One region of the Chryseobacterium pyrolae genome, then DNA from elsewhere that is predicted to be linked to it. Evidence: riboswitches for the same ligand, from Rfam matches in the RefSeq annotation. Region 1 holds a riboswitch; the other holds the start of a gene.
The links. Region 1 has a riboswitch for cobalamin ahead of NZD88_RS19655 (TonB-dependent receptor plug domain-containing protein). Riboswitches for the same ligand answer to the same signal wherever they lie in the genome.
Positions count from the first base shown of each region.

Region 2: it holds a riboswitch for cobalamin, as region 1 does, so the genes downstream of both, NZD88_RS03960 (T9SS type A sorting domain-containing protein) here and NZD88_RS19655 (TonB-dependent receptor plug domain-containing protein) in region 1, are expected to answer to the same signal.

Region 1 covers NZ_JANZQH010000012.1:77,941-82,638, forward strand. The annotation lists gene NZD88_RS19640 (DUF2752 domain-containing protein) at 1-177, opposite strand, end outside; gene namA (NADPH dehydrogenase NamA) at 187-1,239, opposite strand; gene NZD88_RS19650 (cytidine deaminase) at 1,339-1,821, shown strand; cobalamin riboswitch at 2,122-2,298, shown strand; gene NZD88_RS19655 (TonB-dependent receptor plug domain-containing protein) at 2,330-4,171, shown strand; gene NZD88_RS19660 (YncE family protein) at 4,185-4,698, shown strand, end outside.
Region 2 covers NZ_JANZQH010000002.1:143,286-147,983, reverse strand. The annotation lists gene clpP (ATP-dependent Clp endopeptidase proteolytic subunit ClpP) at 1-328, shown strand, start outside; gene NZD88_RS03960 (T9SS type A sorting domain-containing protein) at 676-1,800, opposite strand; cobalamin riboswitch at 1,883-2,074, opposite strand; gene NZD88_RS03955 (esterase-like activity of phytase family protein) at 2,321-3,586, shown strand; gene tpiA (triose-phosphate isomerase) at 3,682-4,443, opposite strand; gene NZD88_RS03945 (S9 family peptidase) at 4,618-4,698, opposite strand, start outside.

The DNA.
Region 1 (4,698 bases):
CAAACCTAATGTAAAAAAAAACAGCAACACGGTATAAACAGCCGGATACAAATGAAAAGCTTCTGAAAATTTTCCTTCAAAAACGAGCATAATGGCTCTTTGGGCACCGCATCCTAAGCACTCAACTCCCAGAAATTTCTTGCTGGGACAGGTCAGCATAAAGTCTTCAATTTTCATCCCGGAGTTTTATGACGAAATTTTCGCTCTTGTATACTGATGAGGAAAAAAGCATTCTTCTTTCATCTCAAATGATCCCTGAACCGCCATATATGGGTTTCTTAAGATCGCTCTTGCTACAAATATCAGATCTGCATCTCCTTTCTGCAGGATCTCTTCTGCCTGTTCCGTTGTAGTAATCAATCCTACGGATCCGGTTTTCACTTCAGCTTCGTTTCTAACCTGAGAGGAAAAAGGAACCTGATAACCATCAAATACGGATATTTTTGCTCCGTGAATATTACCTCCGCTTGAAACATCTACGAGATCTACAGAATGTTCTTTTAAAACTTTGGCCAGTTCAACACTGTCATTGATATTCCATCCGTTTTCAGCGTATTCGGTTCCGGAAATCCGTACAAAAAGGGCTGTATTTTCATCAAGTTCTTCGTTGACACCATCTACAATCTCCAGCAGGAACCGGATTCTGTTTTCAAAGCTTCCGCCGTACTCGTCTGTCCGTATATTGGAAAGTGGTGATAAAAACTGGTGGATCAGATATCCGTGCGCCCCATGAATTTCGATGATATCAAAACCTGCTTTTACGGCTCTTTTTGCTGCTTCTTTAAAATTCTGGACCTGTTCTTTGATTTCTTCCACGGTAAGAACGTGTGGAATTCTCTCAGATGGATGATAAGGAATAGCGCTCGGAGCAATGGTTTCCCAGCCTTCCTCAAGAGGAATCTGCAGATTATTCCAGGTGGAACCTTTTCTTCCGGCATGGGCCAGCTGAATTCCGATCTTACTTTCTGAACGGGAATGGACAAAGTCAACAATTTTTCCCAGCTCTTCTGCCTGCTGATCATTCCAGATTCCCATGCAGTGATTGGTAATTCTTCCTCTTGGCTCTACTCCGGTAGCTTCTACCATTATTAAACCTGTCCCGCCCTGCGCTCTGCTTCCGTAATGCACAAAATGGAAATCATTTGCGATCCCGTTTTCGCATGAATACATACACATGGGAGACATTACCCATCTGTTTTTTAGTTCTATATTTCGGAATTGTATTGATGTATATAGCATTTTATTTTTTTGAATTTCAATTTAATAGTGAACAAAAAAAACATTGTCCAACTGATGAAAAAGAAGTAAATTTGGCCCCCTTTTTAGCCTGACTAATATATGAAAAAAGACATACAGATCAGTTACGAGCACTTTAAAAACAGCAGTGAACTGAACGATATAGAAAAAACATTATTTGAGAGAGCAAAACAAGCCCGTGAAAATGCTTATGCGCCCTACTCTAATTTCCTTGTGGGATGTTCCGTTTTGCTGGAAAACGGTGAAATTTATTCCGGTAACAACCAGGAGAACGCGGCTTATCCGTCAGGATTATGCGCAGAAAGGACAACTCTTTTCTGGGTGGCAGCCAACTTTCCGGATGTAAGAGTAAAAAAGATCTTTGTTGTAGGAGGTCCTAGGGAATTCCACGAGAAAAATCCTCCAATTCCACCTTGCGGAGCCTGCCGACAGAGTTTAATAGAATATGAAACAAAACAGAACGAAAATATAGATCTTTATTTTTCAAGTATGAATGATGAAGTGGTAAAGGTACATTCTATCAAGGATTTGCTTCCGTTTTATTTTGATTCGACGTTTTTATAGCCGAGAAAAGTGAGCCTGCTTTGTCAATGGTGAATTTTGCTTCGCAAGTCAAAAATGAATTTTAAAGGTGCTTATCCTTACCATTCAATTGCGAAGCAAAATTGATGATTCACTATTCACTTTTAGGCTTTTTATCAATTTTGCTTTGCAGATGAATAGTTAATTTAAAGAACTATTTTTCAATTTTTATAGTATCATTTCCGTTACTGATAATTATACATTTAAAAAATTTCCTTGCGAAGCGGAATTCACCATTCATTATTTACTTTTTGTCATTTTTGCGCAATACATTTAAAAAGTTATCTTTGCAAAAATTTTGGTTTCCAGCGTATTGGAAATAATAGGGAATTGGGTGAAATACCCAAACTGTCCCCGCAACTGTAAATCGCATTAAGAGTTTCTGCAAAAAAACCACTGTTCATACGGGAAGGTGCAGAACGCGAAAGTCAGGAGACCTGCCAAAATTATAACTAAAAACACATTGCTTTCGGAGGAAAAGTAAAATTGTATGGATATAAAAAGATCTTTATTACTGCTTTGTACGTCTTATGGCAGCTTTCTTTTGGGACAGGAGAAGGCGGTTGACACTATTTATATTTTCGACAGCCAGATGAGCAAAGTAAAACTTTTTCATCCGGTACGTACGATTACTCCAAAGGATATTGAGAAAAACTCAACGAACCTTTCTGAACTTTTACGCTATCAGTCTTCCATTTACATCAAAGAAAACGGCCGTGGTGCTGTTTCTTCTCCATCATTCCGTGGAACAACTGCCCAGCAAACGGCTTTTGTATGGAACGGAATCAACATTAATTCAAGTTTTTTGGGACAGGGAGATGTGAATAATATTCCGGTATTCGGATATGATCAGATCGATGTAAAAGCTGGTGGCGGAAGTGTTGTTTATGGTAGTGGGGCTATCGGAGGAAGTATTCATTTAAACAATATTTTAGATTTCAACAGGGGTTTTAAAGGTTCTGTTTATTCGGAAGTGGCTTCTTTTGATACGTATAATAATTTTGCACAGGCTTCTTTCAGTAATGAAAAGTTAAGTGTGAAGGTTTCAGGCAGCTATTTAACGAGCCAAAATGATTATAAAGTTCCTGAGTTTGTTGTAGGAAATACAGGATTCAATAATGTTAACGGAAGATATTTCAATACTTCAGTGAACATTGGGGCTTCTTATAAAATTGCTGATCACCAGACCATTTCCTGGCAGAATCAGATCTTTGATGCATCACAGCACTATCCTATTTTTGAGGACAACGGTAACAGGACCAAATACAACGCGCAGACCTTAAGAAGTCTGATCGCATGGGATATTCAAAAAAACAATCTTTCAAACAGCTTAAAAGCAGCTTATACGCAGGATAATTTCCAGTATTTTTCAAATCTTAATCTTCCTAAAGCAAGTGGTGCAGAGGGAAAGAATTATATTTTTAAAAATGATTTCAATTATTTCATCACGCCAAAGATCAATGTTAACGCCATTGGAGAATTTCAGGTGAATAAGGGTGAAGGTTATAAATCGGGATTGGGAGTGATCAGTAGAAATGTGGGATCCTTAGCTGGTTTAATCCGGTATTTTGCCAAAAAAGATCTTCGTTTTGAAGCCGGAATTAAGAAGGATTTTGTAGAAGGTATATCTTCTCCCCTTCTTTATTCTTTTTCAGGAAAGTGGAATGCTTTAAAATGGTATCATGTCGGGGCCAACTTTTCAAGAAACTTCAGATTCCCCTCGTTTAATGATCTCTACTGGCAACCGGGAGGAAATCTGGATTTACTTCCTGAAACTTCCACCAATATTGACATGAACCATGAGTTCAGTTTTGGAGATTTTAAAGTGACATTAAGTCCTTATTACATGGACATCAAAAATCTTATCAACTGGCTTCCGACCTCTTTCGGATATTGGGCACCGTTCAATACGACCAGAGTAGAGTCTTATGGTTTGGAATCGCAGGTTAGCTGGAATAAAACCTTTGGACAACACGCTTTGAAACTGGATGCAGGTTATTCCTATTCAAAATCAGTCAATAAAGACACTCAACTGCAGCGGATGTATGTTCCCATTCACAAAGCTGTCGGAAATATAGAGTATGGATATTCTTTCTTAAAGGTGTATGCTCAAGGGCTTTTCAATGGCCTTACCTATACTACTACCGACCAGCAAAGGTCGACAGCCATTGATCCCTATTTTATTTTGAATACAGGAATTTCTGCCGCACTTTTCAAGAAGTACACTTTAGGATTTAAAGTGAACAACGTGACCAATACGGTTTATCAGACGGTATCTCTTTACCCGATGCCTAAGAGAAATTACAGTATGTATGCAACTATTAATTTTTAAACTTAAAAATATTATGAAACTGAACAAATTTCTAAATTTTCTTTTTGCTTTTGCACTTCTTATGGGCATTGTATCGTGTAACAATGATAATAATGATGAGCAGGAAATATTCTATGGCAATGGTTTTTTGATTGCTAATGAAGGTACCTATGGAAAACCTGAAGGAGACGTAACGTTTGTAAGTGCAGACTTAAACCTAAAACAGGACAATGTTTTTGCACTGAATAACGGAGGAGCGAAATTAGGTGATGTTTTACAGATGGTTGCTTTCAAAGGTGAAAATGCTTATTTGCTACTGAATAATTCCAATAAAATCCAAATCGCAAACCGTTATAATTTTAAAGCGGTTGGCCAAATTACAGCTGAACTTAATAATCCCCGTTACATGGCTTTTGCCAACAACAATATGTATGTAACAAACGATAAATATAACGGCGATAAATTTGTAAGTATTTATAAGGTTTCAGACGGTTCTTTCATCAAAAAAATAACTTTCACAGATGCTGCTGAGAGAATTGTGGAAGCTG
Region 2 (4,698 bases), on a different contig from region 1:
TACGATCTGTACAGGAATGGCAGCTTCAATGGGAGCGGTACTTCTTGTGGCAGGAGAAAAAGGAAAACGTTCTGCACTTAAGCATTCAAGAGTAATGATTCACCAGCCTTCAGGAGGTGCTCAGGGAGTAGCTTCAGATATGGAGATCAACTTGAGAGAGATGCTTAAATTAAAGCAGGAGCTTTATGAGATCATCGGTCACCACTCAGGACAAACGTACGAATGGGTAGAAAAGTCTTCAGACAGAGACTACTGGATGACTTCTGAGGAAGCTAAAGGCTACGGAATGGTAGACGAAGTTTTACAGAGATCTACAGAGAAAAAATAATTTCCTTTTCAGGAATATTGAAAAACGCACCGGATTTTCGGTGCGTTTTTTTATTGCTTGATTTGTATTTTAACCACAAAAGGGACAAAAGTTTTTTAGCACTTCAGCGCTACTTTCAAGCTTAAAAAAAATGTGAAAAGAAGATCACTTAAGTTCTGTGAAAATCTTTGATTTTCATAATGACAAAAATTCGTCGACCCCAATTCCCATCCCGTGGAGGGGTGGCAAAAATTCAAAGAATTTTTGACGGGGTGGTTAAAAAAAATACTCAGTCTTCCCCCAACAACTCAACTTCATCACCTCAAAGGTTATAAAAACAAAAACGCGCCCCTCAAGACGCGTGTCATCTATTTTTTAATAATCTTATGAACCGTGGTATTCTTTGATGTTTTAATTTCCATCAGATAAATCCCGGTGTTCAAGGCCTGAATATTGATTCTTGCTGTATTTCCAGTCAGTACCTTTTGTCCTGAAGCGGCATAAATATTCACTTCTTTAATACTTTCCGCAGTTTCTATCTGGACAAAATCACTTGCCGGATTTGGATAGATTCTGAACTCCTTTTTATTGATGTCAGAAACACTTAAAATAGAGCTTGATGCTTCTCTGGGAGTAAATGGTAATCTTTGTCCGAAACTTAAGCCTAGCCAGTCGTTATTTCCCAATTGAATTTGAGATAAATTGGTCTGTCCTCTCCAGTTTGAAAGGTCTTTTCCTTTGAAAAGCTTCCACGTATTGGTTCCTGATGTATTTCCTGTAAAGTTATTGAGAGATAATGTACTGATCTGGTTGCTTGCTGATGTAAAGTTAAAATAAGGAGCTTGTGCATGAATCAGCTGAAGAGCCTGCTCAGCGGTTAAGCCTCCATTGTATTTAATTCCAAAAACAAAGGAATGAGCTTCACCATTTGAATTGTTCGTCCCAAAATCGATAACAACAAGACTTGTATTGCTTCCCGTTCCGATCCAGTTGGTGATCTGTGAAAGATTGTACCAGGAAGAGCTGTAAGCTGCCACAGGAGAAGACGGATGGGAAAGTGGAGGCGTAGTAGAGGTAAATCCATAACCGAAAGAAATACCATACCATTTTCCATTAACTAATGGATCATTGTTTACGCCATTATTCAAATTCATGTTTTCTGCAGTAGGACCGGACCATGTAGACCAGTAATCTTCCAAACTTGGAATGTGATGGTTGTAATTGAAACTGTAAAGAAAACCTGAAGGAACTTCTGCCTCTATTTTAGGCTCTGCCGCAGAAATAGCATTGATGAGGTCTTCCATCGTAAGATTATTTGCATCATACCGATAGCCCCATGCATAAGATGTGGGATTGTCACTATCATTAAAATCGGCGATGAAATAAGCCTTTTTCGAGCCTGTCCCTACCCAGAATTTAATGTCATTCTCTGTAAACTGGGCAGAGAATAGCTGCAGACATAGCAGCAGAAAAAAAAGATAGATCTTTTTCATAATATAATTAAATTAAAGTTTTATTCCCGAAACTTTCCCGCAGGAAAAAGAATAAGAATCTTTTTCAGATCCTTCTTTTCCTGAAGTGAACGCAGATAAGGCAGGTCTCCTGGCTCGCTTCTCGAAGTACGCCTTCCCGGATTGAGATCCAGTGGCCTATTGTACTCAAAGTTTAAAACAGCTTACAGTTGCGGGTACAGCCCAAGCATTGAATTTCTTCTCACTTGATTCCCTGTTAATGAACAGATGTTCAGCCTTAACTGCTGCAAATATATTATATAAATTTTTGAAGCTGTTTTGTGAATTATTGTATGGTTTCTTTATTTGTTTAGCTGTCAGATTACTTTTAGGAAGATGATTTTTTGATTTAATAAAGAATTAAAAAGAAGATTGATGATATTCGGATTAATTCAAGTGTTTAAAATAAATTCATCTAACGATCTTATTGTTAAAATACAATTGTTATTAAATTCAACATCAGTTTACAATCAATGTATACTTTCGCGGCATAAAAGTAACTATGAGAAAACTGCTGTTATCGGCGATCGTATTCACAGCGCTTGCATCATGTAAAGATGATGACAACAAGATGAATAACCAGGATATCAATTATGCTAAACTTCCTCAGGAATTTCCTTTCTCCAAATTGACAACTATTAATGGGGTAGATGTTATTAACGGTGGCTTCGGTTCAGGTGCAGCTGCACATCCAACCAGAAAAGGGGAGTTTTATGTGATCACCGATCGTGGTCCGAATACAGATTATCTGAACGGAAAGAAATTTCCAGCCCCGAATTTTACGCCAACAATTATGCATTTTAAGATCAATGCAGAAGGAAATATCGAGGTTATCAAATATATTAAACTTAAAAATCCTTCCGGCCAGCCGATTACAGGTCTTCCGAACCCTGCAGGAATGGGAAGTACAGGAGAAACAGCCTACGATTCATCAGGAAATGTTTTGGGAACAGACAATTATGGACTGGACAGTGAAAGTATTGTAGCAGCAGCAGACGGAACTTTTTGGGTTTCTGACGAATATGGTCCGCACATCGTTCATTATAACGCAGAAGGAATAGAATTGGAAAGGATAAGTCCGATAGGGGTCAATACCGGACCTAGAAAATTGCCTGCTGTTTTGGCGAAAAGAAGAGCCAATAGAGGAATGGAAGGATTATGCATCACTCCGGATGGGAAAATGCTGGTAGGCACTATTCAGTCTACGATGTATGTTCCTACAAAAGTTCTCGCCACGAATACAACGTTAACCAGAATTGTCACTTTTGATATTGCAACAGGACAGACGAAACAGTATTTGTATAAGCAAAATGGAGGGGCATCAGATTCTGTATGTGATATTACAGCTATCAGCAGCACGGAATTTCTTGTTATAGAAAGAGACGGAAACTTTGGCTCTCAGGGAGGAACCAAAAAAGTATACCGGATCAATATTGCTGGAGCTTCAGACGTGAACGGTACCGATATTGCGGCTGTTGACGGGATGAAAATCAATAATAAAGCTTTAGAGCAGTCTACCTGGGATGAAATTACGAACGCAGGAATAAAGCCTGTTTCCAAGGTTTTAGCCGTAGATCTGGTAGCAAAATTAGGATATGAGCATGATAAATTTGAAGGAATCGTTTATTTAGGGAATAATAAACTGGCAGTCTTCAATGATGATGATTTTGGAATTTTAGATGACGGAAACGGAAATCCAAAAGCGAAGATCCTTCCTAAAACCGGAAAAGTAGACAAAGGAACAATGTATGTAGTCGATATTCAATAATTAGATTTTTTTTAAGAAAACGGCGGCATCGAAGATGCCGCCGTTTTTGACTCTATATGTTTTTAAATTCGATAGAAATTGGCTTTAGCTGAAACCTACGAATTAAAACCCTCAATAATTTTAGAAAAATCCTCTAATTTTAAAGCGGCACCTCCGATCAGTCCACCATCGATATCAGGCTGAGAGAAAATCTCTTTCGCATTATCAGGCTTCACAGAACCTCCGTAAAGGATAGAAATTTCGTCAGCCACTTCCTGTCCGTATTTTGCAGCGATGATGCTTCTGATGTGTGCATGAATCTCCTGAGCCTGAGCCGGAGAAGCTGTTTCACCTGTTCCGATCGCCCAAACCGGTTCGTAAGCGATCACTACTTTTTTGATCTCTTCAGCAGAAAGTGTGAAAAGAGCTACTTCAGTCTGGTTTTTCACCACTTCAAAATGCTGTCCAGCCTTTCTCTGTTCAAGCGTTTCACCGTTACAGTATACAGGGATCAGTCCTTTATCAAGAGCTAATTTGATCTTTCTGTTGCAGTGAGAATCTGTTTCACCGTGGTATTGTCTTCTTTCAGAGTGCCCGATTAATGAACCTGTCGCATCGATAGATTCCAGCATATCTGCAGAAAGTTCTCCTGTATAAGCACCGCTTTCATGCTCGCTCATATCCTGAGAGAATACGCCAATATCATCCTTTTCGAAGATATCTTTAGCCATCATCAGATATAAAGAAGGTGGCGCTATCCATACTTCGCAGTTAGTGGTGTTATTATTTTTATAGCTAAGTAATTGAATCATTAACTGTTGTGCGTCAATGACATTTTTGTTCATTTTCCAGTTTCCTGCAACTATTTTTCTTCTCATAGCCTTATATAATTATGTAAATTATTGTTTATTATTTTTATCTCACGCAGATTGTAATGATTTAGCAGATTTAAAGGTGGTTAACCACTTTTTTATTGATTTTAATTCCAATATTACTTTGTCTTCTACTAAATGTTAATTTTAAAATTAATAGCAAAATCTGCGAGAGTTTAATTACTTATTAATCCCTTCAAGTTTAAACATGAAAGCATACACCAGGGAAATATCCTTCAGGTAGTCAAACCTTCCCGAAGC